DNA from 4 places in the Pseudoalteromonas sp. CO348 genome. Region 4 is predicted to be linked to each of the others. Evidence: predicted binding sites of a transcription regulator. Region 4 holds the regulator's gene; each other region holds the start of a gene.

Region 1 (7,689 bases), on a different contig from region 4:
TAGTCAAGAATCTGCTAATACCTCGAACGAGTTTGGAGGCACAGGCCTTGGACTCTCTATTTGTAAGCAGTTAGTCGAAAAGATGCTCGGCCATATTCACTTTGAGAGTGAAAAGTTTAAAGGCAGCAAGTTTTGGTTTGAATTACCGTTTTCTAGTGCGCAAACTAAACCCACCAACGTGCCTGAAGTATTGGCCGGTAAAACAGTCTCTGTGTTCAGTGAAACCAAATTGGAGTCAGAGACTGTTGCTAAGCTTATCGCTAAATGCGGTGGTAAGTACCTTGAGAAAGAGATGCAGAGTGATATATGCATCATTACCAATGAGCAAGATTATATTCAAGTGAAATCAGCTCAAAATCATTTTGAGAAACTTATTTTAGTGGGGGATGAACTTCAGAATATTAACGATGCTGATAACATAGTGCATATCTCTTCACCTCTTCGGGTTGGAGAATTTGTCGCGCTATTTGACTTAAATAAGGCAATTCGATTACAGCCTAGCTTGAAGAAGTCAGGTGAGACAGTCGCGTTAAGTGGTAACTTGGTCGCGGGCTGTCACTTCTTGGTGGTAGACGATAATCAAATCAACCGGATTGTGGCAAAAGGTATTTTGGAAGGACAAGGAGCTAAGGTGAGCTTTGCCGTTGATGGTCAAGATGCTGTGAACAAGCTACTGTTATTTGAGCATCAAGAGGTTGATTTTGATGCTATCTTTATGGACTGTAATATGCCAGGAATGGATGGGTATCAGGCCACAAGAGCGATCCGTCAAGGTCAAGGTGGTGATAAGTATAAAGATGCGATCATTATTGCGATGACTGCCAGCGCCCTTGCGGGTGAAAAAGAACGTTGTCTCAATGCAGGAATGGATGAGTTTGTGACTAAACCTGTGGTCGTCGAACAGTTATTTGACGTGCTAGATGCGCTAGGTGTGCATGCTAAGGATGATGATTCTGTGCTTATTCACCCGTTTGAAAGCATGGCAGAAGAGCAAATAAGCCTGCCGATAAACGAAGCTGACGTGCTCGAGCGCCTCTCTGGGGACGAAGAATTACTTAAAAAGGTGTACACCTTATTCTTGAACGACTCTGAAAATCAAATGCAACAGCTTAGATTGAGTATCAAAAATAGTAATTGCGATGCATCGGCAAAATACAGCCATGCACTTAAAGGTCAAGCTGGTGATTTAGCCGCAGAAGCACTCTTTGATCTGCTTGATAAAATAGAGACTTATGCGCGTGAACACCAAGCTGGGCAGTGTAAATCACACTTGGAACAAGCGCAAAGTGAATACGATAAAGTCGTCGTATTTGCTAAAAAACGCGTGAGTGAGCTAGAGTTCGTAGATATCAACAGTGGCTAAAGTGAGTAAGGCCTTGGTTGAATAATGGTGAGGTTATTCACCATTATTAACTTCTAGGCCAGTCATAATCCATTTGGGTTGCGGTTTTTCTTGCAACAGATTGCCCAAAGCGTTTTTTCACCAGCTCTAAACTCATATCTATACCTGCCGAAATACCCGCTGAGCTAGTAAAATTCTGATCCATCATAAATCTTACGTCCTCAACGACTTCTAAAGAGGGATATTGCTCTCTCAAATCGTCGATATCCTGCCAGTGGGTGGTGACTCGCTTGCCATCAATAAGGCCTGCTTCGGCATATAAAAACACACCTGTACAAACAGATGCGCACTGAGAGGTATGATTCGCTGTTTCTGCAAGCCAATTAAGTACGTTGTGATCTCCGCAAATTTGGTGATGAAGTCCGCCGACTACGATGAGCAAATCAAACTTTGGATGCGAATAGATACTGTAATGGGGGTTTACACTCATACCGCCACGCGAGGTAACAGGAACATGACTTGGTGCGACAAGGCTGACGTTAATCGGCGTTTCGATAAATCGCTTTGCGGTGTTGAATACCTCAAACGGGCCACAAAAATCTAAACACTCCGCACCGTCATAGATAAAAATACCAACTTCCATCATTTTTTCTCACAGATCAGTTTTTTACTAACTTGGCTGATTTTAGTTAAATTTTCAAGATAAATTGTAACAACCCATGAAAAAACTCTACTCACTGTCGTTTTAGTGTCTTTAAGCTACTATGAACTCAAGCTTTTCTGCTCCATCGCAGAGAACCTTGTTTCTCCCGCAAAGCGATTGCACTTTTAGAGACGATCCGTAATATCTTACCCACGATAACAACAAGCGATGAAACAAAATGTTCAAACCTTCCATCACATTATTAAGTGCAGCCGTATGTTTAGCCCTTGCGGGTTGTGCGGGCACTGCAGACCAAAGCCAAGAGCCAGTAAAATCACTGCAAAGTAAGCAATATGATAACGTGCTTTTACAGGAGTTTTCAGGTCCTTATCAAGGCGTTCCTCATTTTGACAAAATGAAGCTTGAAGATTTAGAAGCCGCGCTTGAAATTGGTATGGCTGATAATTTGAAAGAAATTGAAGCAATAGCCAATAATCCAGCTAAGCCAACTTTTGAGAACACCATTGTTGCACTAGAAAGAGCGGGTGCCGCTTTGGATCGCGTTTTTACCTACTATGGTCTTTGGAGTGCAAACATTTCAAGCCCAGAGTTTAGAGAAATCCAATCGCGAGTTGTGCCTAAGTTTTCAGAGTTCAGCTCTAAAATTACCCAAAACCAAGCGCTTTTTGAACGCGTAAAAGCAGTATATGAAGGCGCTGAATATAAAAAGTTAACTGCTGAAGAGCAGCGTATCACTTGGATGCGTTATAACGGCTTTGCTCGCAATGGTGCGACGCTAAAAGGTGAAGACGCTAAGCGTTACGCAGACATCAATCTTGAGCTATCAAAGCTACATACTAAGTTTGCAAATAACGTCCTTGCAGATGAAGAAAACTACGTGGTTTACCTCACTAAAGCGCAGTTGTCAGGTTTGCCCGAGTCGTTTGTTGCATCGGCAGCGGCTGCTGCAAAAGCACGCGGCAAGGCGGATATGTATGCGATTACAAACTCTCGCTCTTCAATGGATCCATTTTTAACCTACTCAACAGAGCGTGAGTTACGCGAGAAAGTATGGAACAACTACTATAACCGCGGCAACAACGGTGGTGAGTACGACAACAAAGCGATTATCTCTGACATCTTAACGCTTAGACATGAGCGCGTTAACTTACTGGGTTACGATAATTACGCGCAGTGGCGTCTTGAAGACCGCATGGCGAAAAAGCCTGAAAACGCGATGGCGCTGATGAAAAAAGTGTGGCCAGCAGCAATTGCCCGCGTGAAAGAAGAAGTTGCTGACATGCAAGCGATCGCCGACAAAGAAGGCGCCGATATCACCATCAAGCCATGGGATTACCGTTTCTACGCCGAGAAGGTTCGCCAAGCTAAATATCAATTGGATTCAAACGAAGTTAAAGCTTATTTACAGCTAGACAATCTGCGCGAAGCAATGTTCTATGTTGCAGGCCGTTTGTTTAACTTTGAGTTCACCGAAGTGCCTAAGGGCTCAGTACCAGTGTTCCACCCTGACGTTCGTGTATGGGAAGTAACAGACAAAACCACCGGTGATAATATCGGCCTTTGGTATTTAGACCCGTTCGCACGTAAAGGTAAACGCTCTGGTGCGTGGGCCATATCATATCGTAGCCATACAACATTTGATGGTAAAACAAATGTGCTTAGCTCAAACAACTCCAACTTTGTGAAAGCACCTGAAGGTGAAGCGACCTTAATTTCTTGGTCAGATGCAGAAACCTATTTCCATGAGTTTGGTCACGCGCTGCATGCGCTTTCATCAAACGTGAAGTACCCAAGTTCAAACTCTGGTGTGCGCGACTACACTGAGTTCCAATCTCAGCTATTGGAGCGTTGGTTGGCAACGGACGAAGTGATCAATCGTTACTTGGTTCACTATAAAACAGGCAAACCTATGCCTAAAGCGCTAATCGAGAAAATCAAGAAGTCAGCAACCTTTAACCAAGGTTTCGCGACGACTGAATACCTTGGATCGGCTATCATGGATATGCTTTTCCATACCACAGATCCTGACAAGATTGGCGATCCTGTTGCATTCGAAAAGTCTCAGTTAGGTGCGCTTGGCATGCCGGACGAGGTAGTGATGCGTCATCGTACAACTCACTTTGGTCACGTATTCTCAGGTGAAGGTTATTCTGCGGGTTACTACGGTTACCTGTGGGCTGAGGTATTAACTTCTGATGCAGCAGAAGCGTTTGCTGAAGCGCCAGGTGGCTTCTACGACAAAGACGTTGCACAGCGTTTAGTGGATTACCTATTCTCAGTTCGCAACTCAATGGATCCAGCAGAAGCGTATCGCAAGTTTAGAGGCCGTGACGCTGAAGTTGAGGCGCTAATGCGTGATAGAGGCTTTCCGGTAGAGAAGTAAAAAGTTTACTCTGCTATTTGGATAATAAAAAACCCCTGAACCAAGGGGTTTTTTATTAAGCTTTAGCTTTTGGATTTCGTGCCGTCACCAAATAGGGATTTAAGGCCGTCGGCAAATTGCTTTATTTGCGCTTTCATCGAGCGCTTTACACTAACTTCAATGCTACCCAAAATCATTCTGCCGTGAATATAAATTCGTGGACGCTGTTTCACCTGCCCTGCAGATGCAAGCGTATTTCTTGTGTTTTCTACTGAACCCATAATATTACGAATATCGGTGACGACATCGACCGTGTCTGGTACAAAAATTTCGTCACTGCCTAAAATGCAATCTATATAAATATGTACTTCAGGGTGACTAAAAATTGCGTTGCTAAAATCTAGTTCCAAGCTGCCAAGGTAGTTTTTTAGGTGGATCTCTTTAGGTACGACCCACTCGCCACTGCGATGGTTGGAACTAAGTATAGAGGTAATGCTTATTGCCTCAGCACCATCTACGCTTGAGGTAAATTTTGGACCCAAACGAGCGGCTTTTTCGCTGTGATATCTTGCATCCGACTTGAGCGGTAAATCAGCACTAAGTGCTGCAATTTGTTCTTGTTCGTTCAGAGCGTATGCTTTATCCAATCGTCTCTCGAATGCATCAGCCGAAAGCTCACCGTGGCTGTAATTTAGAATTAACTGGTCAATCACCTCTTCCCTGACGGATTCGAGAGGTCTATCTTTTAATGGTACAGACATATGGTTGGTTCCGTTCTCTTGATTTGTGGTTAGAGTAGCAACAACCAAGCCAACATTAAATCATTTATAAAACAATTGGTTAGTATTTTTTAATATCAACTTACTCTATTTATTTACTAATATTTAGTTGTACAAAATAGTATTTGGTCAAAATTACCACTATTAGATTGCAGGTAACGCAGTAGCGCAGGTGTAGTTTGATATTGTCAGTCACTTTGCTATGGTAGTAGGTGTTCGCAAAACAACCAAAGGAGATTAGTTATGGCGAAGAAAAGCGATGTTAAAGCGCTTAAAAAAGAGCTGAAAGCGCGTAAAGCAAAGATTGAAAAGCATGAAGCGAAAATCAAAAAGCTGAAAAAAGCGATTAAAAAGGCTTAAAAGCCATTAGCCCTAAGGTAAAGGGATAAGTAAGCGAGCGGTAAATATACCGCTCTTTCTGCGAGTCAGATTAAATCGAAAGATGGCTATATAGCAACCAAGTTCCCACACAGATTAAGGTCACCCCTCCAAAGGTTTCAGCTCGACTACCAAGAAACTTTCCAGCCGAATGCCCAATCATCACCCCAATTGTTACCATCATGGTGGTGGCAAGGCCAATGAGCGCAGCGGCGAGCCATATATTCACATCAACAAATGCGAGACTGACACCGACAGCCATCGCATCAATGCTAGTGCCAAACGCTGTGATAATGGTTTTTAACCAAGGCTGCTTTGCGTGTTGAGTTGGTGCATCATCGTCACCCTTAAGGCTCTCATAAATCATATGAGCGCCAAGTCCTAACAATAAGATAAACGCAATCCAATGATCCCAAGCCTCGACATAGCCAGCTGCAGATTGTCCTATTAACCAGCCAATCAGCGGTGTACTGGCTTCAATAATCCCAAAAATAAGGCCGATTTTTATGGCTTCGGTAAGCCGAGGTGATTTTAGGCTGGCGCCTTTACCGATTGCCGCGGCAAACGCATCGGTAGACATGGCGTATGCTAACAGTAGCAGGGTGACGAAATTCATTTACATTGCTCCGGTCGGGCGATTTGAGTCCACGATACATCCACACGCCCGACCACAGGCATGGATATATCGATGGTCTCGCCAACCGAGAGGTGTCCGCACCATGGCATGTGGCCAATTATGTTGATACGGACTCTTCCGAGCATTGGAAGCAGGCTACTCCCCAACGAGTTGCGATAATATCAAGAATTGCAGTGGATGCAAAACCAAAATTGAGCAGCTTCTGACGGTGATAATTCTCGTTACCTTTATGACGGGGTCAAGAAGTCTATTTCGGTTGTGATAAGCTGCTCTCTTGCATCGCCGAGTATAAGTACCTCGCCATTAGGGCTCACAAGAAGGCTTTGGCCGATAAATTGAATTCCCGTGCCATTGCTGTGGTCCATTCCTAGGCGATTGGCTGACATAATATGGACTTTATACTTCTTGGCTTGTTTTATGATTGTATCAAGGCTGTCTTCGCCACAATAATTTGAAGGGTTCACAATGAGCTGTACGCCCTGCTCGGTGAGTTGCATCAGCCCCTCTTCAAACCAGATGTCGTAACATAATAAAATACCCACTTTAATACCCATTACTTCGTGCACTTTGAATGCATTACCTGATTGAAAAAAGCGCTTATCGGGCGGTGCTAAAAAAACCTTGCGATGTACGCCAACAATCCCTTCTGGACCCACTATAGCCGCACTATTAAAGTGCTCACAGCCTGCCTTTTCAATGATGCCTGCGATGATAGTACCGTGTTGCTGTTGTGCGATAGATTGAAGCAGGCTGATAGTTGTGCTCTCGGATAACTCCTCTGCCATTTCCTCCATATGAGTGTGGCAAAGAAAGAGGCTACCTGAAGTACATAATTCGGGTAAGACGATGAGATCAAAGTCAGCCTTTGATAAGGTTTTTTCTATGATTGTCCGGTTGCATTGAGGGTCGCCATAGTTGACTGCAAATTGATAAAACCCCACTTTCATCGTTCACCTACGTAATATTGGGCCAAGTAAACTGCCTAAAGGTCAGATTGAATCTAGCACCAACCTCTTTAGGTGCGGGGGGGATGGCATGTTGGAATTGTGTTTGAAAGCCATTCCCCATAATAAATAATGAACCATCTTCTAGCTGCTGTTCAAATTGTTCATCGGGTTTTGCTTGATGACGAACTTGAAACAAGCGCTCGGCACCTAAGCTCAAAGAAGCGATAACATTAGTTGGCCCAAATGCGGACAGATCACTGTGAAAGTCCATATACTCTTCACCATCTGGATAAAAAATACAGACACAGACGCTAAATTCGATACCTATTTGAGTCTGTAATCGCTGCTGTATCAATGCAATCAAATCAGGCCAAGTTTGGCGTCTACCATGATAGCTAGGAAATACCGCTGGATCTTCGAGCCTTGGCTCTACAAACATCATTTTCCAGGGCCTAATCTCTGTATTTTCACCGTTAGGCAAGGTGATGATTTCAGGCTGAGATAAATCACAGTGCTTGATTAACCACTGATACAGTGAATGGCTTTCTGCCTTGGTAAGAAACGCTGGAATATACTCTGC
Region 2 (7,689 bases), on a different contig from region 4:
GGGTCATTAAAGTTCACGCAGAACTCGCTAGACTTGGCGATTGAGGGCGAAGGCTATTTTGCCATGTCAAATTCTCTTCAATCACAGGATTTTACGTATTCTCGAGCTGGTGCATTTAAATTAAATAAAGACAACTTTATCGTGAATGCAAAAGGTGACTACTTGCAAGGCTTCCCTGTTGATCCATCAACAGGTGATACAACGTCTTTGAGTCTAAGCACAACATCGCCAATTCAAATTCCAGATGCATCAGGGTCTCCTCGAGCAACATCGCAAATTTATACATCATTTAATCTAGATGCAACGGCGCAGCCACCTACGATTGCATTCGATCCTACGCAAAGTGCATCGTATAACTCAAGAACGGCAATTACGGTATATGACTCACTGGGTGAATCACATACACTGCAGCTATTCTTCAGAAAAACGGCGGATAATGAATGGTCAACTTACGCAACAATGGACGATAAGCCATTTAACCACAATGCGCAGCAAATTGATCCAACCGCTACACCACCTGTGCCATACACTCCAGTAAGCGTATTTCGTTTTGACGCAAGTGGTATTCCTTCACAAACAGCGGATGATCCATCAGCTTCACCACTGACATTTAGTAACAATACGGGTACGACGTTTAACCCGCTTAGTCTTGCAGGTCCTCAAGATGCGGTCGATCCAACTATTGGTATGTCAAACTTGTTAGAAAACGGCGCAACCTTCCCGAATGATATTGTTGTTAACTGGCGTGATGAAGCAAACACGGCTCAGAAGTTACCGACACAATATTCATCAGGTCGATTTGAAGTGAAAGCGCTGGAACAAGACGGTGCAACCGTAGGTCGACTAGCTGGTATTGATATTGGTACTGATGGCAAAGTAGTAGCTTCATACACTAACGGTGACTCGACTTTCCTAGGGCAAGTCGCGCTCGTACGCTTCCCGAATTCTCAAGGCCTCCAAGCGATTGGTAATACTGAGTGGAAGAAAAGTCTATCTTCCGGTGAGCCCCTAGCAGGCGAGCCAAACACAGGTACGCTTGGTGGTATTAGTTCATCGGCGTTAGAGCAATCGAACGTCAACCTCACAAACGAGTTGGTTGACCTTATCAGTGCCCAGCGTAACTTCCAAGCGAACTCTCGAGCGCTTGAGGTTAACTCAACATTACAACAAAATATATTACAGATCCGATAATATATTATGCCCTCCAAAGGCTGCTACAAAGGCAGCCTTTTTTATGCCCGTCAAAAACATCTCATCACTTTGGCACTGTGTTTGCATTAACTAGATTAAGTTTGAATTTTATAGGTCATCGTCATGGATAAAATGGTGTATATCGCAATGTCAGGCGCTAAGCAGAGCTTACGCGGTGTGGCACTCAAAGCGAATAACCTTGCTAATGCCAACACGACTGGCTTCAAAGCAGATTTTGCTCAAGCGCGTTCAATGCAGGCATTCGGAGAAGGGTTACCCTCTCGGGTTTTTGCTATGCAAGAACGTCCTGGTACGAATATGACCGGTGGTGCAATCGTTGAAACTGGTCGTGAGCTTGATATTGCAGTAGATGATAAGTCGTGGATCAGCGTCGTTGACGCCTCGGGCGAAGAAGCTTACACCAAAGTCGGCACGCTTAATATTCGTAATGACGGTGCGTTAGTCACAGCTCACGGGCGTCAACTTATTGGCGAAGGTGGACCTATTGTTTTACCTATTCCCGTTGATAAAGTGGTGTTTAGTGACGATGGCTCTATTCAAGTGCGTCCACAAGGTGCCCCCGCTAACTTTCTTGAGGTGGTTGATAGGCTGAAAATTATTGAAGCAGATAATAGTAAGCTACAAAAGGGCAATGACGGCCTGTATAGACCAAAAGAAGATAAGCTAGAAGATGGGATCTGTGGCTTTTGTGAAATATCTCCAACTGCAAAAGTAATGAGTGGCTTCTTAGAGATGTCCAACGTCAATCCCGTTCATGAGATGGTGGATATGATCAACCATCAAAGACAATTTGAAATGCAAATTAAGCTGATGAAAACAGCTGAAGAAATAGATGAGCGACACACTTCGCTCCTACGCATAGTTTAAGAGTGAGGTAGAGATTATGAATCCAGCATTGTGGATAAGTAAAACAGGCTTAGATGCTCAGCAAACTGATATTTCAGTTATTTCGAACAACTTGGCGAACGCCAGTACCGTCGGCTACAAAAAGAGTCGGGCGATATTCGAAGACTTGCTGTATCAAAACATCAATCAACCAGGTGGCCGCAGCTCTCAGGATACAGAACTACCATCAGGCTTAATGCTTGGTGCAGGTGCCAAAGTGGTCGCTAACCAAAAGAATTTTTCTCAAGGTAATATGTTAAGTACCGAAAACTCTTTGGATTGGATGATCCAAGGTCCGGGCTTTTTTGAGATTCAGATGCCAGATGGCACAACTGCGTATTCAAGAAACGGTCAGTTCACGACGGATGAAGAGGGACGGATAGTTACTTCTGGGGCGGGTTTTCCTGTGTTACCAGAGATGAATGTGCCCGACGATGCACAGTCAATCACTATTTCTCAAGATGGCGAAGTATCAGTGCGCGTTGCAGGGCAAGCTGAAAACGTTGTCATTGGGCAATTGACGATCAGTGACTTTATTAATCCATCAGGTCTTGAGCCAGTTGGTCAAAATCTGTACACAGAAACTGCGGTAAGTGGTGCACCTGTACAAGGTAATCCAAGCGTTGAAGGGCTAGGTAAAGTAGTTCAAGGCGCACTTGAGACGTCAAACGTTAATGTGACCGAAGAGCTTGTAAATCTAATCGAGACACAACGCGTGTATGAGATGAACTCAAAAGTGATTTCAACGGTAGATCAGATGCTGAGCTACATTAATCAACAGTTGTAATTGGGTAGGGGGTATTATGCGTGCATTATATTTAGCCATCGTAACGGTCGCTGCATTATCTGGATGTAGTACAACACAAAATAAAAATGTGGTGCGTGACGACCCGTATTATGCACCTATCTATCCCGAGGATAATCAAGCCCAAATGGTGGCAACAGGGTCATTGTTTAATACGCAGTTTTCCAATGATCTTTATGCTGACAAAAAAGCGTTAAGAGTCGGTGATATTATTACCATTGTACTCAGAGAAACGACCCAGGCGACCAAAGCTGCGAATTCTCAACTTGATAAATCTAGTGACGCTAGTCTTGATCCGATTATTGGCCTTGGTGGCAATGCCATCAATATTGGTAAGGAAGCGATACAATTTGGAGCAAGTTCAAGCTCTTCATTCTCTGGTGATTCTCAAGCCAATCAGTCAAACAGCCTATTTGGTAATATATCGGTCAATGTCACCCGAGTACTTCCAAACGGCAATTTAGTGATCCGTGGCGAAAAGTGGTTAACGCTCAATACTGGCGAAGAGTTTATTCGCTTAGAAGGGTTAGTAAGGCCTCAGGATGTGACCGCAGATAACACCGTTGAATCCAATCGAGTGGCAAACGCTAGAATTCAATATTCAGGTAAAGGCGACCAACAAGAAGTGCAAAGTGCAGGTTGGTTAACGAGTTTCTTTATGAGCGCGCTGATGCCGTTTTAAGGTGCTGAAAATGAACAATATGCTTAAGAATATTTTGCTTATCGGTGCGGCCATTACGTTGGTTGGTTTTTCTTCTTTGGCATCTGCTGAGCGAGTTAAAGATGTCAGTATGGTTGAAGGTGTTCGTTCAAACCAACTGGTTGGTTACGGCCTAGTTGTGGGCTTACCTGGTACCGGTGAGCAAACCAGATTTACCGAGCAAAGCTTTAAAGCGATGTTGAATAGCTTTGGGATCACGATGCCAGCAAGCTTAAAGCCAAAAATTAAAAATGTCGCGGCTGTTGCGGTTCATGCTGACTTACCACCTTTTGTTAAACCCGGTCAAACCATTGACGTTACTGTGTCATCTATTGGTAGTGCTGGTAGTTTACGAGGCGGCACGTTACTTCAGACCTTTCTTAAAGGGGTTGATGGTAACGTATATGCAATTGCGCAAGGTAGCTTGATTGTCGGTGGTTTGGGCGCTGATGGCGCCGACGGGAGTCGAGTTGTGATCAATACCCCGACAGTAGGTCGGGTGGCAAACGGCGCGACAGTGGAGCGAGCAGTACCTAGTCCGTTTACTCAGGGTGATTACATTACCTTTAACTTGAATAGGCCGGATTTTACTACCGCAAAGCGCTTGGCCGACACTATCAATGGTCTTGTTGGACCAAACAGTGCTAAACCTATGGATGCAGCTTCAGTTCGAGTAATTGCACCAAGAGATCCGTCTCAGCGCGTTGCGTATCTATCTACGCTTGAGAATCTTGAATTCAAACCAGCGGATACCGCTGCGAAGATCATCGTTAACTCGCGCACAGGTACTATCGTTATCGGCAAAAATGTCAAGTTGCAGCCTGCGGCAATTACTCATGGCGGTCTTACCGTAACGATTGCTGAGCAACAAAATGTGTCTCAACCTAATGCGCTGGCAAATGGCGAAACAACAGTGACGCAGCAAAGTATTATTGACGTAAATCAGGACGACTCTCGAGCGTTTGTGTTTGACCCAGGCGTGAGCCTTGATGATTTGGTTAGGGCAATTAACCAAGTTGGCGCAGCGCCTGGTGATTTAATGGCGATCCTTGAAGCGCTAAAAGAAGCGGGCGCAATAAATGGTCAATTAGTCGTCATTTGATGTTCTATTATTAATCAACTAGTTAGCCTCACAATTGTGGGGCTTTTTTTTGGCTCGGATTTTGCATTTCTATTTGTATAGTTATTAACGTCAAACAGTGCTGAGTGTATGAACACCGACCAATTGAAAAATCAAAGCTTTTTTGACCTAGGAAACCTTGATTCGATCCGTAAAGAGGCGCTGAAAGGTGCTGGCGATCAAGGTGCCTCAGATCAGGCATTGAAAAAGGCGGCACAACAGTTTGAGTCTATCTTTACGCAAATGTTGTTACAAAGCATGCGTAAAGCGAATGAGGCGCTAGAGGATAAAGACAGTCCATTTAACTCTAGTGGTGTCAAATTTTTTGAAGAAATGCATGATCAGCAACTTTCGATGCATTTATCTGAGCAGGGCAGCTTAGGACTTGCAGATCTGATTGTGCAGCAGTTGTCTCCTAATTCTGAAAAGTATAAGCCTGCCTCAGTAATGAGAGCTGACGGCGATATTTCCTTTAAAAGACAGGCGACAGCGAGTGAGAGTGTACGTAAACCTGAACCGCAGGCTGTCAATGTTAAGGCAGATACCTCAAGCGATGAACAAACAGGCTTTGCTTCTCCTGAGGAATTCGTCGACAAAATTTGGGAATACGCTCAAACAGCGGCGAAAAAGTTAGGCTTGAACCCTGCGGTAATGGTTGCACAAGCTGCACTGGAAACCGGTTGGGGTAAGCACATCATCAGCAAAAAAGATGGTAGTAGCAGTTTTAATCTATTCAATATCAAAGCGGATAGCCGCTGGAGTGGTGAAAGTGCCAGAAAATCGACACTTGAATTTGAGCAAGGGTTACCGGTGCAAAAGCAAGCCGATTTCCGTGCTTATAAGTCGCTAGAACAAAGCTTTGATGATTATGTGAGTTTCCTAAAAGGTAATCCGAGATACGAGCAAGCCTTAAACAAGGCTGGTGATAGTCATGCTTATTTAAGTGAGCTTCAAAATGCAGGCTACGCGACCGATCCGAATTATGCCAACAAAATTAAGTCAGTTTTAAAGCGTATTGATGTATCCGATTTCTTATCCGGTGCGCTAACAAAGGGAGTCAGATGAGATGTCATTTGATCTATTAAATATTGGTGCAGCAGGGGTTAGGGCTAACTCTGAGTTACTACAAACCACCAGTAAAAACATCGCTAACCTAAATACCAAAGGGTATATCCGTGAACGGACTGAACACGGAACAATGATAGGTGGCATGGTTGGCCGCGGTGAAACCGTGCGTTTGCTCAACCAATTTGCGCAGCAGCAATTAAATCGTGATATTTCTAATCAGTCTTACTATGAGCAGTTTGTCACTGAGGCAAGCCGCGTTGATACGTTGTTTGCACAAGACTCAAACAGTCTGAGCAAGAGCATCAACTCTATGTTTAACAATTTACAAAGCGCGATTAACTTGCCTTCATCGACAACTAACCGCTCTTTATTTATGACGGGTGCTCAAGGTCTTGTTGATCAAATGGATAGACTGTCAGGAATAGTTGTTGATCAAAACAGTATTGTGAACGAGCAATTGGATATATTCTCAGAAGAAGCTAACAACCTTGTTCAAAAAATCAGCGAGTTAAATAAACAAGTAGCGAGTAAATCAGCACTCAATCTGAACAATGTCGATCACAGTGTACTTAACGAGCGAGATCAAGCTATCAAGGAACTCGCTGAACTTGTAGATATAGAAACACTCGATGGTGAAAATGGCGAGAAGCTCGTATTTTTAGGCACTGGGGATGCACTTGTGATGCAAGGTGGAGCCTTCAATTTATTCGCGATGAAAGGCAACCCAGATCCTAACCATAAAGAACTAATCCTAGACATTAAAGATAAAAATGTTGTGCAGCTCGAGTTAGATAGCGGCAGCTTGAAAGGCAAAATCGGTGGGTTACTGGCGTTTAGAGATGAAGTGTTGATCCCGGCACAAAACCAACTAGGTCAAATTGGCCTCGCATTGGCAGATGCTTTTAATCAGCAAAATAGATTGGGAATGGACTTAGATGGCAACATAGGTGGAGATATATTTAAAATACCTACCGTGGGTGGCTTTGCTTACAGCGAAAATACAGGCACCGCAGCGCTTACGGCAACCCTTGAGCCAGGGCGCGGCAATGAGTTGCCAGCTACCGATTTCCAAGTTACTTATACCAGTGCAACAACCGTTGAAATAACAGCTGTAGATGCCAAAGGCAATCCTATCGGTACTCCGACGACTGGTAATATTGCAGGTGGAGTCATCACGGGAACGGGCGATTATTTTGGCTTACAAATGAACGTAACGGGTAGTGGTGCAACAGGTGATAGATTTCTTGTGAAATTAAATCAACAGGCTGCAACTGGCTTGGAGCTTGCAACTCAAAGACCAGAAGCACTCGCATTAGCGTCGCCAATTCGTACTGAAAAATCAGCAGACAATAATGGTACGGCGACCATTTCAGCCGGAGTCGTCACTGATACCGATCCCACGACCAGTGCGTTTACTGCGGGAACGCCGCCAACGTTGAATGATGGTCCTTATACTTTGACTAAAACAGCCAATGCTAACGAATATACGTTAACCAGTAATTCAGGTACAACGCATACCTTTACGGCTCCTGCGGATGGCAAAGATATTCTTTCTGGAGTGGGAGCTGCGCCTGCACCTTTTGATAATCTTGGCTTCACTTTCGATATTGAGGGTACGCCGAATACCGGTGATAGTTTTGAGATTAGTTTTAACACTGGTGGCTTTGATGACAACCGTAATGGTGCAGCGCTCGATGGTCTGAAATCATCGGATTTAGTTAGACAAAATGTAGAGTCTACAGGTAGTACAGAAAGCCATAAAACCTTTAATGAAGCATATGCCGATATTGTCACTGGTGTAGGGGTTATTACCAATCAAGCGAAAACCAATGGCGCGGCATTTGAAGCGTTAGCCAATCAGTCAAGCGCATGGTTTGAGTCTCTTTCGGGCGTGAACCT
Region 3 (7,689 bases), on a different contig from region 4:
GCTGTGGCTACCAAGCCGAAGCATGGCTTAAACGCGACTTTAGCCTAAAAGCCAAACCGACATTTTCTTCGGGCGTTGTCGCCCAGCTTCACAATCAGCTGAATGCGCTCTCCGATATGCTACAAAGTGAAAAAACCGATGAAGATATGCAATCTTTCCTCGTTGCTGAACTGATCAGTGTGTTAAATACCCCGATGCTTATTTTCGACCAGCGTATGCAACTGTGCTTTGGCAATGACGCCTGCTTTCAATTATTTCAAAGGCCATGGCAAACCCTACGATATAGCCACCCAGAGGCGATAGGGTTAACTCCTTCTCCACAGTGGCATTTTATCGATATACAGAACAACAAGCGCTGGCAAGTTAGACACAGCACCTTTACTCAGCAGAGTCAGTCATATCATCTTGTCGTCTGTATCGATATTCAGCAAGCACTGCGCGATCAGGAGCTTCAAGCTTGGCAACGCTTGATCCGAGTGATTAGCCATGAAATAAGAAATTCCCTCACCCCAGTGTCCGCCATACTGGAACGCCTACAAACTCGCGCAAAAGACCCAAGGGATCACGAAGCATTTAATATCGTACTTGAGCGGTGCTTCCATTTGCAGGATTTTATCCATAAGTACAGCCAGCTCAACCAACCAATAAAAGTAGAGATAAAACGTCTGTCGGGGTTAGAAGTGAGCAAAACCGTTCAAGGCCTTTTCACCGATGTAGCGTGGCAAATTGAACTTTCTCCGGTCTACTTCCATGTTGACCCAACCCTATTTAATCAAGTGCTAATCAATATCATCAAGAACGCCATAGAAGCGAGCCCCGCGGGCTCTGTGCTTACACTGAAGCTATATACAAAAGACAATATTGCTATCTTGGAGGTGCTTGATGAAGGTACCGGCGTTGCCAACTACGATAACTTATTTGTGCCATTTTACTCCACCAAACAAACCGGGGAAGGTATTGGCCTTTACCTTAGCCGCTATTTTGTCGAGCAAATGTCTGGTTCCATTAGCCTTACCAATCGTCAGGATAAACAGGGAGCGATTTGCCAACTCGCCTTTCCTGTGCCACTTAACTGACCCAATATACTCAGTCCAGTTTTTGAATTCTCACGTCCACAATCGGACCTTCCGGTAAAACAAAAACACTAAACACCAACAAAAACAATAGGATAAAATTTGGCATATCGTTTGCTCTCATTGGTTAACCGATTAAAGCAAGGTAACTGATGATGGACGTATTAAAACAAAAACAAGCAAAGCCGCTACATAAGCTAGGACTTGTAATCGCAATCCCCCTAGTGCTGATATTCGCTTGGCTTAGCCTTAAGCTATTCTCAACATCGGACGAGTTCAAATTACCAAGACAAGCCATCATTGTTGGACAAGTTAAGCAAGGTGATTTAGATGTTAGCGTTGACGGCTATGGCGTGCTTCGCTCAAATAAACAAAAACTGATCACCACACAAGACCCGGCTACCGTCTATGAAATCTTAGTACGCCCCGGTGGTGAAGTTCAGCCTGATACCATCATTTTGAAGATGCAAGACCCTGATCTCTTACAGCAATTAGAAAGTGCTGAAATGGAGCTAAACCGTCAACAAGCAAACTTTCGCAGACAAAAACTCGCAAACCAGCGCGAGTTATTAATGGAAGTCGCCACCCTTGCCGAGCTTACCAGTGAGCATCAATCGTTAGTCATGCGCCGAGAAGCTCAGCAAACACTCAGAGACCAAGGCGTTGTCCCCGCCATTGATGTAAAAACCGCAGAGCTTGAAGAACAGCAGCTGTCAGAAAGAGTACAACTACAGCAAACACGTATAGAACAGCTAAAGCTATTACATTCAGAAGATTTAACCATCTCGCAAGAACTGATCAACCAAGCTCAGTCTCTTTTCGCCCGGTTAAAAGAAAGAGAAGCGAAACTAACAGTCCGAGCAGGTACAGAAGGCGTGTTGCAACGGCTCGCAGTTGAACTTGGACAAAGTGTTGTAGCTGGCCAAGAACTTGCTCAAGTTGGTAGTACCAACGACCTTCAAGCACTGGTCAGAGTATCTCAGTCTAAAGCAGAACAAATTCAGGTAGGTCAATTTGCTATGGTCAATACACGCCGCGAACAAGTGCCAGCAAAAGTCACAAGGATCAGCCCGCAAGTACAAGAGGGCACCATTGAAGTTGAGCTCACTTTTGTCAATGGCGTTCCTGATTCTGCGCGTCCAGAACTTAACGTAGATGCGCAAATTAGCACACATCAGTTGAAGAACGCACTGTATGTTGAACGTCCAAGTAACACTCAATCACACAGCCAGCAGACGCTCTTTGTGTTAAACAATGACATCGCAACCCCTCAGATAGTGTCATTTGGTATTGATGCAGGCAAATTCTTGCAAATTGAAAGCGGTGTCACCCCAAATCAACAAATCATACTCTCTGATACAAGTACATATAAAAACGCTAAACAAGTACGGATCATTCAATAATAAATCATCATTAGGATACGATTATGAAAGAAACTATTTTAACCATGTCAGGGATCACCAAAGTTTTTAGTACCGAAGAAATGGAAACTCACGCATTGCGTGGGATTGACTTGGAAATATATAAGGGTGATTTCGTGTCAATTTGTGGCCCTTCTGGATGTGGTAAATCTACCCTGCTGTCAATTCTTGGTCTGCTAGACATGCCAACAGATGGTAGCTATAAAATTGAAGATCTTGAAATTAGCCAATTAACTTTAGCGGCGGCTGCACATATTCGAAACGAAAAAATTGGCTTTATCTTTCAGTCATTCAACTTAATTGATGAGCTGACAGTCTACGATAATATCGCGCTGCCATTGCGTTATCGTAAAACCCCGATGAGCAATGCCGATATTGATCACGCAGTAATGAGCTGTCTGACAAAAGTAGATATGGCACACCGCGCAAAACATCGCCCAAACCAGCTTTCAGGTGGGCAACAACAAAGGATTGCTATTGCCCGCGCACTCGTCGGCAACCCCGCATTACTGCTTGTTGATGAACCTACAGGTAACCTTGACTCAAAAAATGGTGATGCCGTTATGGACATGTTGAAAACGCTAAACCTAGAAGGGACGACATTATGTATGGTGACGCACGACCCTAGATATGCCGATATGGCGACACGCAAACTACACCTTCTAGATGGCAAAATACTGGCCCCCCAAACACACACTAACGCCAACGCAGTCGTTGACACGTTTTAGTCCATGATGGAAACGAGGAAAGTAATATGCTTGTCAAAGACATGAGTGCCAGTCTGTACTCTCTGAGTAAAGTAAAAGTATTTACCATCACGATTATCTCTACGCTAGCACTCACACTAGGTACGCTTGTGGCGATGTTTAATTTAAACTTTACTATTCTCTCTGCGTCGTTGCCTTACCCCAATGCTGAGCAGCTTTACGTTTCAAAAGCAGTGCACTATATCAAGGATAGAGTGGAGTTTGATGATTTCACTCCGATACCTATGCTGCTTGAGATCTATGAAAATGAAAAAACGCCGGAGTCACAAACCGCCCTATTTGGCTACTCCGAAGAAGTGATTAGAAGTAAAGTTGAAACGCCGCAAGTCAATACCACTTACACCACCCCTGAATTTATGCCGATGCTTGGATTTACCTTTCACTTAGGTCGTGGACCGAGCACAGACGAAGGCCTTAATTCAATGCAGCCAGTCGCGGTATTGTCCTATCAAGCTTGGCAAAAATATTATGGTCAAGCAGCCGATATCGTCGGACAATCTATTCAAATAGACCAAGTGAATTTTAAAATCATTGGTGTGCTATCAGAGCAAAATCGCGAACCTGAAATGCTTACTCCAGGCCGTCTGACTGACGTATGGTTACCTTGGGATTATTATTCATTTCAACGCCGCGATGCTCAGCACTGGGGGATCACCGGTCCTAATCGACACGTGTTGATTAAAAAAGCGGGGGCGGTAGACATTCCCACTATCAACCACCAGTTATCCACGCATTACAATAGCCGTTTTAAAACCCAAACAGCCAGCTCTTCTTTCTTTGATGATATGACCATTACGTTGGAGCTGTTACCACTGCGAGAAAAAATCCACGGTGATAGTGCCAGCAAAACTATTTGGCTACTGTTAGGCGCACTATGCCTGCTACTCATTGCTTGTGCCAACATTGCTAACCTTATTCTAGCCAGAGCGGTAAATCAGCAACGTGATATGGCTATCAAGGCTGCGCTTGGCGCTGGACGCGGCCACTTATCTCGGGGCATATTTATCGAGCTCTTAATCCTCACAAGCAGCGCCGCGATGCTTTCCTTCGCGGTGAGTGAATTATGCTACTACTTACTTAGGCTGGTAGCTGCTGATAACCTACCAGGCGTACTCAACCTCAGCACAAATTTCATCACGGTTGCCTTGTGCTTAATTCTTGCCGTGTTATTGGCATCGCTCGGTGCATGGCTTGTGAGCAAACGCATTAACTTTAAGCAACTCAATAGCCAACTCCAAAGCAGCGGAAAAGGCACCGGGATCCAAATCAAAACAGAAACCCGAAAAGCCTTAATTTTTAGCCAACTATTTCTAGCCAGCCTATTATTACTCGCTTGCTCGCAAACTTTTATCAATGCATGGGGATTACTCAACCAATCACCTAATTTCTCAACCTCTGAACGCTATGAGGTTGAGCTCAACCAACTTGTAGAGCAACGTCCAGCCCGTGAACAAAGAGATGCATTTTATGCCGAGCGCAGACAACAATTACTAGATGTTACCGCTGCGCTCAAACAAAACCCACAATTCAAAGCGGTCAGCTTAACTACTGGCACACCGATTGAATTTGGGCTCAGTACCTTTCTTGCAACTGATTCAGGATTCCAGACGCAGTATTCAGTGTCTGGTAACATCGTTGATGAATCTTACCTGCCACTGATGGAGATTAGTCTGCTACAAGGCCGCAATTTCACTACTGAAGAAGTGAATAGCCAATCAGCTGTGCTTATTGTTAATCAAGCCTTTGCAGAACAACTTGGGCCACAAGGAGACGCTATAGGTAAACGCTTTTATTGGCTCAATGGCCGTCGTCATATTCAGTATGAAATCATCGGTATTAGTGAAAATTTAGCCATTCCAGATAAGCCTGATACCGCTCGTATGTGGGCTGTGGACAGACTGTCAGCCTATACACCAGCGTTTATTATTCAAACGCACACAGGGCAGCAGATACTTCCCCAATCCATAAACCAAACCATGGCGCAAATATCTACACGCTGGCGCGTTGCTGAAATTCAACCTTTGTCTCAACAGCTATCTAACTCGCTCGCAATTCACCAAGTTGCAGGTTGGGCTGCACTATCTCTGGCAACCATCACCTTACTGATCGCACTAATTGGCATATATGGCGTACTCAATTACGGTGTTTCTATGCGTCGCTATGAACTCGGAGTGCGTATGGCAATTGGTGCGTCGCCAAAAGGTATTGTACTTGGATTACTAGGAGAAAATACCAAAGTGATCTTTACAGCTCTTGGATGTGCGACATTTGCAACCGTTGCAGCGATGGCTTGGCTAGCAAGCTCGGAGGTCATGTTTAGTGTCTCCCTGCTTGGATTTGTATTGCCGCTGTCGCTTATCATCGGAATTACCGCTGCAACAACTGTATTAGCCGCCAGCGGGGTTATTACTAAGCCCGCATTATACGCGCTGAGAAGTAACTAGCCTGAGCTTCGATAAAATCAACTCCCTGAAGGCAGGGCGTCTCCCTCAAGGCGCCTTGCTTTTTTATTAAAACACGACCCTGATCCCCGCTATCGGATTAAATTAATTTTTGCTTTGTTGCGCTTCATAATCTATACCAATACTCCAAACACTTACTCGAAGATAAAGTGACTATCACAGGGAATCGCTTGCACCAACATTACGCACCATAATGAAACATTTACGCACCAAGTTAGTGCAGCAAGCTAACCCCCAAATTTCCTAAAAGTTAAAAATCAATATTTATCAAACACTTAAAAACATGGCACAGATCAAGCTTATCTGTGTGCAATTGCAGTACATTGCAGCAAAAAATAACCCAACGAGTCGGAGGACACATGTCACAATCGGTTTTAGATTTTATTAAAGAGCACGACGTAAAATTTGTTGATTTACGTTTCACAGATACAAAAGGTAAAGAACAACACGTATCGATCCCACATCATCAAGCCGATGAAGACTTCTTTGAAGACGGCAAAATGTTTGATGGCTCATCTATCGCTGGTTGGAAAGGCATCAACGAATCTGACATGGTACTTATGCCTGATGCAGAAAGTGTAAAGCTAGACCCATTCGCAGAAGAAACAACGCTTATCGTTCGTTGTGACGTGGTTGAGCCAAACACACACCAAGGTTACGAGCGTGACCCACGTTCAGTAGCTAAACGCGCTGAAGAGTTCATGCGTTCAACGGGTATTGCAGACACCGTATTATTCGGTCCAGAGCCAGAGTTCTTCTTGTTTGACGATGTTAAATTTAAAACTGACATGTCTGGCTCTATGTACAAAATCGACGCTGAAGAAGCATCTTGGAACTCAGACAAAGACTACGAAGGCGGCAACACAGGTCACCGTCCTGGCGTAAAAGGTGGTTACTTCCCAGTAGCACCGGTAGATTCGTCTAATGACTGGCGTGCAGCTACTTGTTTAGTACTTGAAGAAATGGGCCACGTTGTTGAAGCGCACCATCACGAAGTAGCAACTGCTGGTCAAAATGAGATTGCGACTCGCTTTAATACTATGGTGACTAAAGCTGACGAAATCCAAGAGATGAAGTACGTTATCCACAACATGGCTCACCTATACGGTAAGACAGCAACCTTTATGCCTAAGCCAATCGTTGGTGATAACGGTTCAGGCATGCACTGCCACCAATCACTTGCTAAAGACGGCAAAAACATCTTCGCAGGCGACAAGTACGGCGGTCTATCTGAAGAAGCGCTTTACTACATTGGTGGTATCATTAAGCATGCTAAAGCAATCAATGCATTCACTAACCCAGCAACAAACTCTTATAAGCGTCTAGTACCAGGGTTTGAAGCGCCAGTTATGCTTGCATATTCAGCACGTAACCGCTCAGCATCAATCCGTATCCCGGTGATCCCATCTGAGAAAGGTCGTCGTATCGAAGTACGCTTCCCAGATCCTGCGGCTAACCCATACCTAGCTTTCGCAGCTCAGTTGATGGCTGGTCTTGACGGTATCCGCAATAAGATCCACCCTGGTGATGCAATGGATAAAGATTTGTACGACCTACCAGCGGAAGAAGCAGCAGAAATCCCAACTGTTGCAGCATCACTTGATGAAGCGCTTGCTTCTCTAGATGCTGACCGTGAGTTCTTAACTCAAGGTGGCGTATTCACTGACGACCTAATCGATGCGTACATCACACTTAAGTCGAAAGAAGTTGAAAAATTAAACATGACAACTCACCCAGTTGAGTTCGAAATGTACTATAGCGTTTAATCGCTAACCGACTACTACGCTCAATACTGCCGTATTGAGCTTGTAGAGCCAAAACTCATTATGCGTTTCTGGCACTCTTAATCATATGTGTTCTCAAGCCCGTTGTTACGGGCTTTTTTAATGTAATTCAAAAACTTAAAGAAATTCGCCTTTATGTTGTCATTATGGGAATTATTCATTTGTAACTCGCAATTCCAACT
Region 4 (7,689 bases):
ATGGCAACAGAAAAATAAATGCCGATCGCCTAGAAGTCCACCGCCGCGCGGAGCTTGGTACTAACAAGCAACTGCTTGTTGCAACTGGCAGCCCAGCTATTTTCAGCGAACGTCAACCTGATGGTAATTTGCTAGAAGCCAAAGCAAACGAAATTCGTTACGACGTTGCGAAAGGCACCTTAGTCATTTCTGGCGATGCGGAAATCAATCAAACTGGGCAAAAAATTAATGCGCAAGTCATCACCTATGACATTGAAAAGCAATTGATCAGTGCTGAGCGCTCAGACCAAGAAGATTCTCGGGTAAGAACCATCCTTGTTCCTGTTGATGACAAAAAAGACGCAAAAGATAAAAAAGCGCAGGAAGAAGGTAACAATTAATGAGCGAGCTCAAAGCAACTGGTCTAGCAAAGAGTTATAAAGGTCGTGAAGTCGTCAAAAATGTTGGCTTAAGTGTTAAGGCTGGCAGCATTGTAGGCTTATTAGGACCAAATGGTGCAGGTAAAACCACTACGTTCTACATGATTGTAGGGTTAGTACCAAGCGACAAAGGTTTTATTCAGATTGATGATGAAGATATCACTTTGCTACCGATGCACAGCCGCGCGCGACTTGGTATTGGCTATCTACCGCAAGAGTCTTCAATCTTTAGAAAACTCACGGTCTATCAAAATTTGATGGCGATTTTAGAAACTCGAAAAGACTTATCTAAAGTTGAGAGAGAAGCTGAACTAAACGAGTTACTTGACGAATTTAATATTCAACACATTCGCGACTCACAGGGCATGGCATTGTCGGGAGGCGAAAGAAGACGCGTAGAGATTGCTCGCGCTTTAGCCGCTAATCCTAAGTTTATCCTGTTAGATGAACCTTTTGCTGGTGTTGATCCTATTTCGGTGTTAGATATAAAGACAATCATAGAGCACCTAAAAAACCGCGGTATCGGTGTGCTAATCACCGATCATAACGTTAGAGAAACGCTGGACGTATGTGAAAAAGCCTACATCGTTTCACATGGTGAGTTAATCGCTGCAGGCACGCCAGAACATGTTTTGGCAGATCAAACCGTAAGAGATGTCTACCTAGGCGAACAATTCAAGCTATAGTTAAGACGTAGTATTAATAACTGTTAAAAAGGATTGTTAGAGATACATGAGGCAATCATTACAGCTGCGCATGGGGCAGCAACTTACAATGACTCCACAACTGCAACAAGCCATTCGCTTGCTGCAGCTTAGTACATTGGATCTGCAACAAGAAATACAAGAAGCATTAGACAGCAATCCATTGTTGGAAGTGGAAGAAGGTGATAATACTGACGGCGAAAACGCTGACCAACACAGCCAAGAAAAGAGCAGTGCTGACGACAATCAAGATTCAAGCGATGAAGCGCAGGTTAGTGACTATGAAATAGACTCAGATACCGCCATGAGTAAAGACACTGTCAGTGATGACCTTGCCATGGATGTCACTTGGGATGAGTATATGAGCGCAGCGCCCGCTGCAAGCTCAGGCCCACTTCCCGATGACGATAATGTTTATCAAGGGGAAACCTCTGAATCTCTCCACGACTATCTCATGTGGCAACTTGAGCTGACGCCATTTAGTCCAACAGATAGAGCGATTGCAATTGCGATTATTGAAGCCGTTGACCTGTCAGGCATTTTAACACTGTCTTGCGAAGAGATTTTAGAAAGCATTAATGATGAAAGTAGCGAAGAGCCTATCGAGCTGGATGAAGTCGAAGCCGTGCTCAAACGTATTCAGCTTTTCGATCCTGTCGGTATCGCAGCGCGCAGTTTACAGGAATGCTTGTGTATTCAGCTAAATCAATTCGCCCCAGATACACCATGGATTGCCGAAACGAAAATGATCCTGACAGAGCATATCGACTTGCTTGCCAGCCGTGACTATCGAACTTTGGCTAAGAAAACGCGCCTTAAAGAAGCCGATCTCAAAGAGGTCATGACGTTAATTCATAGCCTTAACCCAAAACCAGCGGCAAGCATTATTCATGAAGAGCCTGAATATGTGATCCCTGACGTATCAGTGAAAAAAGTAAAAGGTCGCTGGGTCGTAGAGCTAAATCCTGATGCTATGCCTAAAATAAGAGTAAACGACCATTACGCTGCGATGTCTAGAACGGCGAAATCCAGTACGGATAGTCAGTTTATTCGCTCACATTTACAAGAAGCAAAGTGGTTTATTAAAAGCTTAGAAAGCCGAAATGATACATTATTAAAAGTTACCAATTGCATTGTGCAACAACAACAGGCATTCTTTGAACATGGCCCCGAAGCAATGCGCCCTATGGTGCTAAATGATGTTGCTGAAATGGTTGAGATGCATGAGTCCACAATTTCCCGTGTGACAACACAAAAATACATGCATACACCTCGGGGAATATTTGAGCTGAAGTATTTCTTCTCTAGCCATGTAAGTACAGAAAATGGAGGTGAGTGCTCCTCTACAGCAATTAGAGCACTTATCAAAAAGCTGATAGCTGCAGAAAATACCGCGAAGCCATTGAGTGACAGCAAAATTGCAGATATCTTAGCTGAGCAAGGAATTAAGGTAGCGAGACGTACGATTGCAAAATATCGTGAATCCCTAGCCATTCCACCGTCAAATCAGCGTAAAAGCTTGATATAAGACGTAAAACCCAAGAAGGAAAAATGCTTATGCAACTAAATCTAACTGGTCGCCATGTAGAAATTACTGACTCATTAAGAGACTATGTCACCAACAAGTTTGCGAAGCTAGAAAGGCACTTTGATCATATCAATAACGTGCATGTGATCCTTGATGTCGAGAAACTAGTACAAAAAGCAGAAGCAACATTACACGTAAACGGCGGCGAGCTATTTGCATCAACAGAGCATCAAGATATGTATGCCGCAATTGATGGCCTTATCGACAAGCTAGATCGTCAAGTTATTAAACACAAAGAGAAGCTCACTCGACACTAAGATGAAATTAAGTGAATTAGTGAACAAGGACTGCAGTAAAGCTGCGGTCCTTTTTAATAGCAAAAAACGTATTTTAGAATACATCAGCGAACTGGCTCATAGCCAAATTCCAAATACCAGTCAGCATGCTATCTTGGACGCTTTAATGGCGCGAGAGAAATTAGGCAGCACAGGGATCGGTAAAGGCATTGCCATTCCCCATGGTCGACTTGAAGGTTTGGATAAAATCCTTGCAATGGTGCTTGTCAGCGAGCAAGGGATCCAGTTTGAAGCCATAGATAAGCAGCCTGTCGATATTTTTGTCGCGTTCATCGTACCCGAAGGTGATAATCAACAGCACCTGAAGACCTTAGCGGCGATTGCTGATACACTCAAAGACAAGTCTTTCTGCAAAATGCTTAGGCAAGCAAAAAGTGACGATGAGTTATATGCAGTGATCCAAGGTGAACTTGATGAGTGATGAAGAAAAAGGACTCGAGCTTATCATTATCAGTGGCCGCTCAGGCTCTGGTAAATCTGTAGCGCTTCGAGTATTGGAAGACTTAGGCTACTATTGTGTAGATAACATTCCGGTCAATTTGCTGCCGTCTTTAGTCCGCAGCGTTTCGGACAATTATAATAAAATAGCAGTCAGTATTGATGTCAGAAACTTACCTAAAGAACAGGACGAGTTTAACGACATTCTTGAATACTTACCAGGCTTTGCCAAACCTACCCTGTTTTATTTAGACAGTGACGATCAAACCCTGATAAAACGCTTCTCAGAAACACGCCGTTTGCACCCTCTTTCACTGCATAATCTTCCACTAGATGTTGCAATAAAGAAAGAACGGGAATTGTTAGACGTATTGATCACTCGCGCCGATTTTCTCATTGATACTACAGGCCTGAGCGTTCATCAACTTGCAGAAGATATCCGTGAAAAAATCTTAGGTAAAAAAGACAAACAACTCATTATTACCTTTGAATCTTTCGGCTTTAAACACGGCATCCCAAAACAAGCGGATTACGTTTTTGATGCGCGCTTTTTGCCCAATCCACATTGGGAGCCTGAGCTTAAGCCGCTAACTGGCTTAGATCAGCCAGTCAAAGACTATTTGTCGAGTCACAGCATAGTGCAAAAGTTTACTTGGCAGATCCAAACCTTTGTACAAACTTGGTTACCACACTTAGAGCGTAACAATCGCAGTTATCTAACGATTGCAATAGGATGTACAGGTGGGCAACATCGCTCGGTATACTTAGCGCAAACCATTGGCGAGCGTTTTGCTAAAACCCATCCAAACGTCAAAATCCGCCACCGTGAGCAAGAGGGTTAAATGTTAGAAGATACGTTTTTAATCCAGAATAAACTCGGCCTGCACGCCCGAGCGGCAACAGTTCTTGCACAATTAGCGACCCAATTTGATGCCGAAGTGACCTTATATCAAGGAGACAAAAGTGCAGCTGCTGACAGCGTACTAGCGCTGTTGTTACTTGAAAGCAGCCAAGGGAAAGAAGTCCGAGTGGTTTGTGAAGGTCCTGATGCTCAGTATGCACTAGACGCCATTGGCGGACTAATAGAAAATAAATTTAATGAATCCGAGTAACTTGGGCTACTAGCACCAAAATAGCACTAAGGTCTGATTCATTTATTCCCTGCTAATCTCCCCCTCCGTAACCAGACAGGTCTAATACCAATTAGTCTTAATACTTACTCAGTTTGAAGGAGCAAATCTGACGCTAACTGTGTTAAAAATCTCCCATTTTGAACAACTAAATAGCAAAATTTTCGCCGTGTTATCGACAAGATTTTCTCGCTTCAAAATAGATCACTTAATTAAGCGAATTGGTATAATAAGTCTCTCATAATTAAGCGTAAACCTTGGTAGTTCTCAATAAACTGAGTTACACTGTAATACCAATTTAGGTTTCTTTCGTGCAGTAAAGCGAGTTGCCGAGAAAATCCAACTTTATCGTTGCGTACACCTTTGACGTGTATTAACGGTAGCAACCCACCAGCAGAAACAACACGAATAAAATTCAAATTAAGAAATTGGTTTCTGCGATAAAGTAAATGAATTAGGTTAACTAAATCACGTTAGCCAACATTATTATCAAAAAGGATGCCTATGCCTGAAGTATTTGAACAAGACTACACACTGGAACAACTCCAAAAGGTAACTAAAGCCTTAAACAGTGGTCAGTTTGTTCAAGTTAGGCGTATGCTCGCAGAAACAGCTCCTTGTGACACAGCACTGCTTTTAGAATCATCTCCTCATAAAGTTCGCTCTATGCTGTGGCAGCTCGTTGACCCAGATATCCAAGGGGATGTCTTAGAGGAACTGTCAGAGGACGTAAGACTTGGGATCATCGCCCAGATGGAGCCGGAGCTAATTGCTGCCGCTACAGAAGACATGGACGACGATGACCTTGGTGATGTCCTAAGAAGCCTGCCTGATACCGTCTACCAAGACGTTATCGGTGCGATGGATAGCCAAGATAGAGAACGTGCGACACAAGCATTGTCCTACAAAGAGCACTCGGCCGGTGCGCTAATGAGCACCGACACGGTCACTATTCGACCCGATGTTACCTTAGAAGTTGTATTTAGATATCTACGTCTTAAAGGCGAATTGCCAGACGGTACGGACGAGTTGTATGTAGTTGATAAAGATAACTGCTTTTTAGGCACGCTGCCTGTCAATACCTTATTAACTAAGTCTCCTGACAGTATGGTTCGAGACTTGATGGATGAAGATAAGGAAACGATCCCTATCTCCATGGATGAGTCTGAAGTGGCGCAGCTTTTTGAGCGTCATAACTGGATCTCGGCTCCTGTAGTTGACGATAACGCTCATTTGCTTGGTCGTGTCACCATTGATGACGTTGTTGACGTCATCCGTGAAGATGCTGAGCACAGCTTGTTAAGTATGGCAGGTCTTGAAGATGAAGAAGACACCTTTGCGCCAGTTCTAAAAAGTAGCCAGCGCCGCTCTATTTGGCTTGGGATTAACCTGTTAACCGCATTGATGGCTGCGTTTGTTGCAAGCTTCTTCGAAGGTACTCTGGATATTTTACCTATTCTCGCAGTGTTAAATGGCATAGTACCAAGTATGGGTGGCGTTGCCGGTAGCCAAACGCTAACCCTAGTGATTCGTGGTATTGCCCTTGGTCATATTAACCAGACTAACCAAAAGTTTTTAATGGGTAAAGAGCTGGCGATCGGCGCCTTAAACGGCGTGCTGTGGTCAGTATTGATCGCTGGGGTTATTGCTGTATGGCAATGGGATTTTACACTCGGTGCAGTTATTGCCTTCGCAATGTTTATGAACTTAGTCGCAGCAGGTATCGCGGGTGCCAGTATTCCAATTATGCTAAAGAGAATGAATATCGACCCAGCACTAGCTGGTAGTGTGGTACTAACAACGGTTACCGATATTGTCGGGATCTTTGCATTCCTTGGCACCGCAACTTGGTTATTAGTGTAACAGTGTCGAAATGGCGGGAAATGCTGGTCAAAACCAGCATTTCTTGAGCTGATGAAGGGAGTTATTCGCCCGCTATTTGCATATTATTGAGTAGTATAGAGCCGGTTTGTACTGCGCCTCGGCATTCAATATCACCGCCAACGCCTTCAATCCCCATAAACATATCTTTTAAATTACCAGCGATAGTAATTTCACTTACAGGATATTGAAGCTCACCATTTTCAACCCAAAAGCCAGCTGCTCCCCTTGAGTAATCACCAGTTACCGTATTAACACCTTGTCCCATTAGTTCAGTGACTAACAAGCCAGTGCCCATCGACGCAAGTAGGCTGGTTAAATCGTCGTGTGTTGGTTTTACTAACCAGTTATGGATCCCACCTGCGTGACCTGTCGCTTGCATATTCATTCTGCGTGCGGCATAGCTTGCCAATAAGTAAGTATTAAGCACGCCATCTGTGATAATTTCACGGTCGATGGTTTTTACACCTTCGCTATCGAAAGGACTCGAAGCAAGCCCTCTTAGTAAATGTGGCTTCTCTTCAATATTTACGCAGCGATTAAAAATTTGTGTGTCTAAAGAATCCAACAAGAAGCTAGACTTACGATATAGCGCGCCGCCGCCAATACCTGACACTAAGTGCCCAAATAAGCTGTTCGCGATATCCGCTCGAAAAATAACTGGTACTTTACGCGTCGATAATTTGCGACTGCCTAATTTTGCTAGCGTAGATTGCGCAGCTTCTAAACCAACTTCTTCAGGGGATTTTAGCTCTGTGTGTACGCGAGATAAGGCATATGCAGAGTCCCGCTGCATTTGCTCACCTTCTTTACCGATCACCATGGTGCTCAGGCTGTGTCTGGTACGTGGGAACCCTGCTACTAAGCCATGGCTATTGCCATATACACGGATCCCTTGGTGACTCGATAAGCTCGCGCCATCAGAATTGACGATTCGAGGGTCGAATTCTAACGCGGCTTTTTCCGCAGCAATACATTGCTCAATGGCTTCATCGGGAGAAACTTGCCAAGGGTGGAAAAGATCTAAATCTGTTGGTGACATCTCTAGCAAGGCTTTATCAGCCACACCATTACAGGGGTCATCCGAGGTAAATCGAGCAATATCTACGGCTTTTTCAACCACTGAGCGCAAGGCTTCAGGACTCAGATCCGCTGTTGATGCTGAGCCTTTATGATTACCCACATACACGCTGATACCAAGACCACCATCTTGATTAAACTCAATGGTTTCAA

Evidence for each region. Region 4 encodes sigma-54, which starts transcription at its own class of promoters, with help from an activator protein. Its sites were predicted from a motif close to GTTGGCACGNNNNTNGNNT; they were not measured.
Region 1: the regulator sigma-54 is predicted to act here: its motif matches at 5,165-5,183, upstream of EXT48_RS20905 (LiaF domain-containing protein).
Region 2: the regulator sigma-54 is predicted to act here: its motif matches at 1,260-1,278, upstream of EXT48_RS11250 (flagellar basal body rod protein FlgF).
Region 3: the regulator sigma-54 is predicted to act here: its motif matches at 6,006-6,024, upstream of glnA (glutamate--ammonia ligase).

The regions. Positions count from the first base shown of each region.
Region 1 is NZ_SGPI01000039.1:233,767-241,455, forward strand. It holds gene EXT48_RS20890 (ATP-binding protein) at 1-1,363, shown strand, start outside; gene EXT48_RS20895 (DJ-1/PfpI family protein) at 1,410-1,988, opposite strand; gene EXT48_RS20900 (M3 family metallopeptidase) at 2,224-4,389, shown strand; gene EXT48_RS20905 (LiaF domain-containing protein) at 4,452-5,129, opposite strand; gene EXT48_RS20910 (manganese efflux pump MntP family protein) at 5,578-6,141, opposite strand; yybP-ykoY riboswitch at 6,178-6,318, opposite strand; gene EXT48_RS20915 (nitrilase-related carbon-nitrogen hydrolase) at 6,390-7,109, opposite strand; gene EXT48_RS20920 (alpha-ketoglutarate-dependent dioxygenase AlkB) at 7,117-7,689, opposite strand, start outside.
Region 2 is NZ_SGPI01000021.1:224,948-232,636, reverse strand. It holds gene flgE (flagellar hook protein FlgE) at 1-1,191, shown strand, start outside; gene EXT48_RS11250 (flagellar basal body rod protein FlgF) at 1,315-2,079, shown strand; gene flgG (flagellar basal-body rod protein FlgG) at 2,096-2,884, shown strand; gene flgH (flagellar basal body L-ring protein FlgH) at 2,901-3,584, shown strand; gene EXT48_RS11235 (flagellar basal body P-ring protein FlgI) at 3,604-4,704, shown strand; gene flgJ (flagellar assembly peptidoglycan hydrolase FlgJ) at 4,813-5,787, shown strand; gene flgK (flagellar hook-associated protein FlgK) at 5,789-7,689, shown strand, end outside.
Region 3 is NZ_SGPI01000002.1:84,476-92,164, reverse strand. It holds gene EXT48_RS00615 (PAS domain-containing sensor histidine kinase) at 1-1,076, shown strand, start outside; gene EXT48_RS00610 (efflux RND transporter periplasmic adaptor subunit) at 1,226-2,476, shown strand; gene EXT48_RS00605 (ABC transporter ATP-binding protein) at 2,500-3,222, shown strand; gene EXT48_RS00600 (ABC transporter permease) at 3,249-5,705, shown strand; gene glnA (glutamate--ammonia ligase) at 6,083-7,489, shown strand.
Region 4 is NZ_SGPI01000032.1:107,717-115,405, forward strand. It holds gene lptA (lipopolysaccharide transport periplasmic protein LptA) at 1-380, shown strand, start outside; gene lptB (LPS export ABC transporter ATP-binding protein) at 380-1,105, shown strand; gene EXT48_RS16480 (RNA polymerase factor sigma-54) at 1,152-2,651, shown strand; gene hpf (ribosome hibernation promoting factor) at 2,681-2,968, shown strand; gene ptsN (PTS IIA-like nitrogen regulatory protein PtsN) at 2,970-3,428, shown strand; gene rapZ (RNase adapter RapZ) at 3,421-4,287, shown strand; gene EXT48_RS16500 (HPr family phosphocarrier protein) at 4,288-4,557, shown strand; gene mgtE (magnesium transporter) at 5,080-6,438, shown strand; gene pmbA (metalloprotease PmbA) at 6,500-7,689, opposite strand, start outside.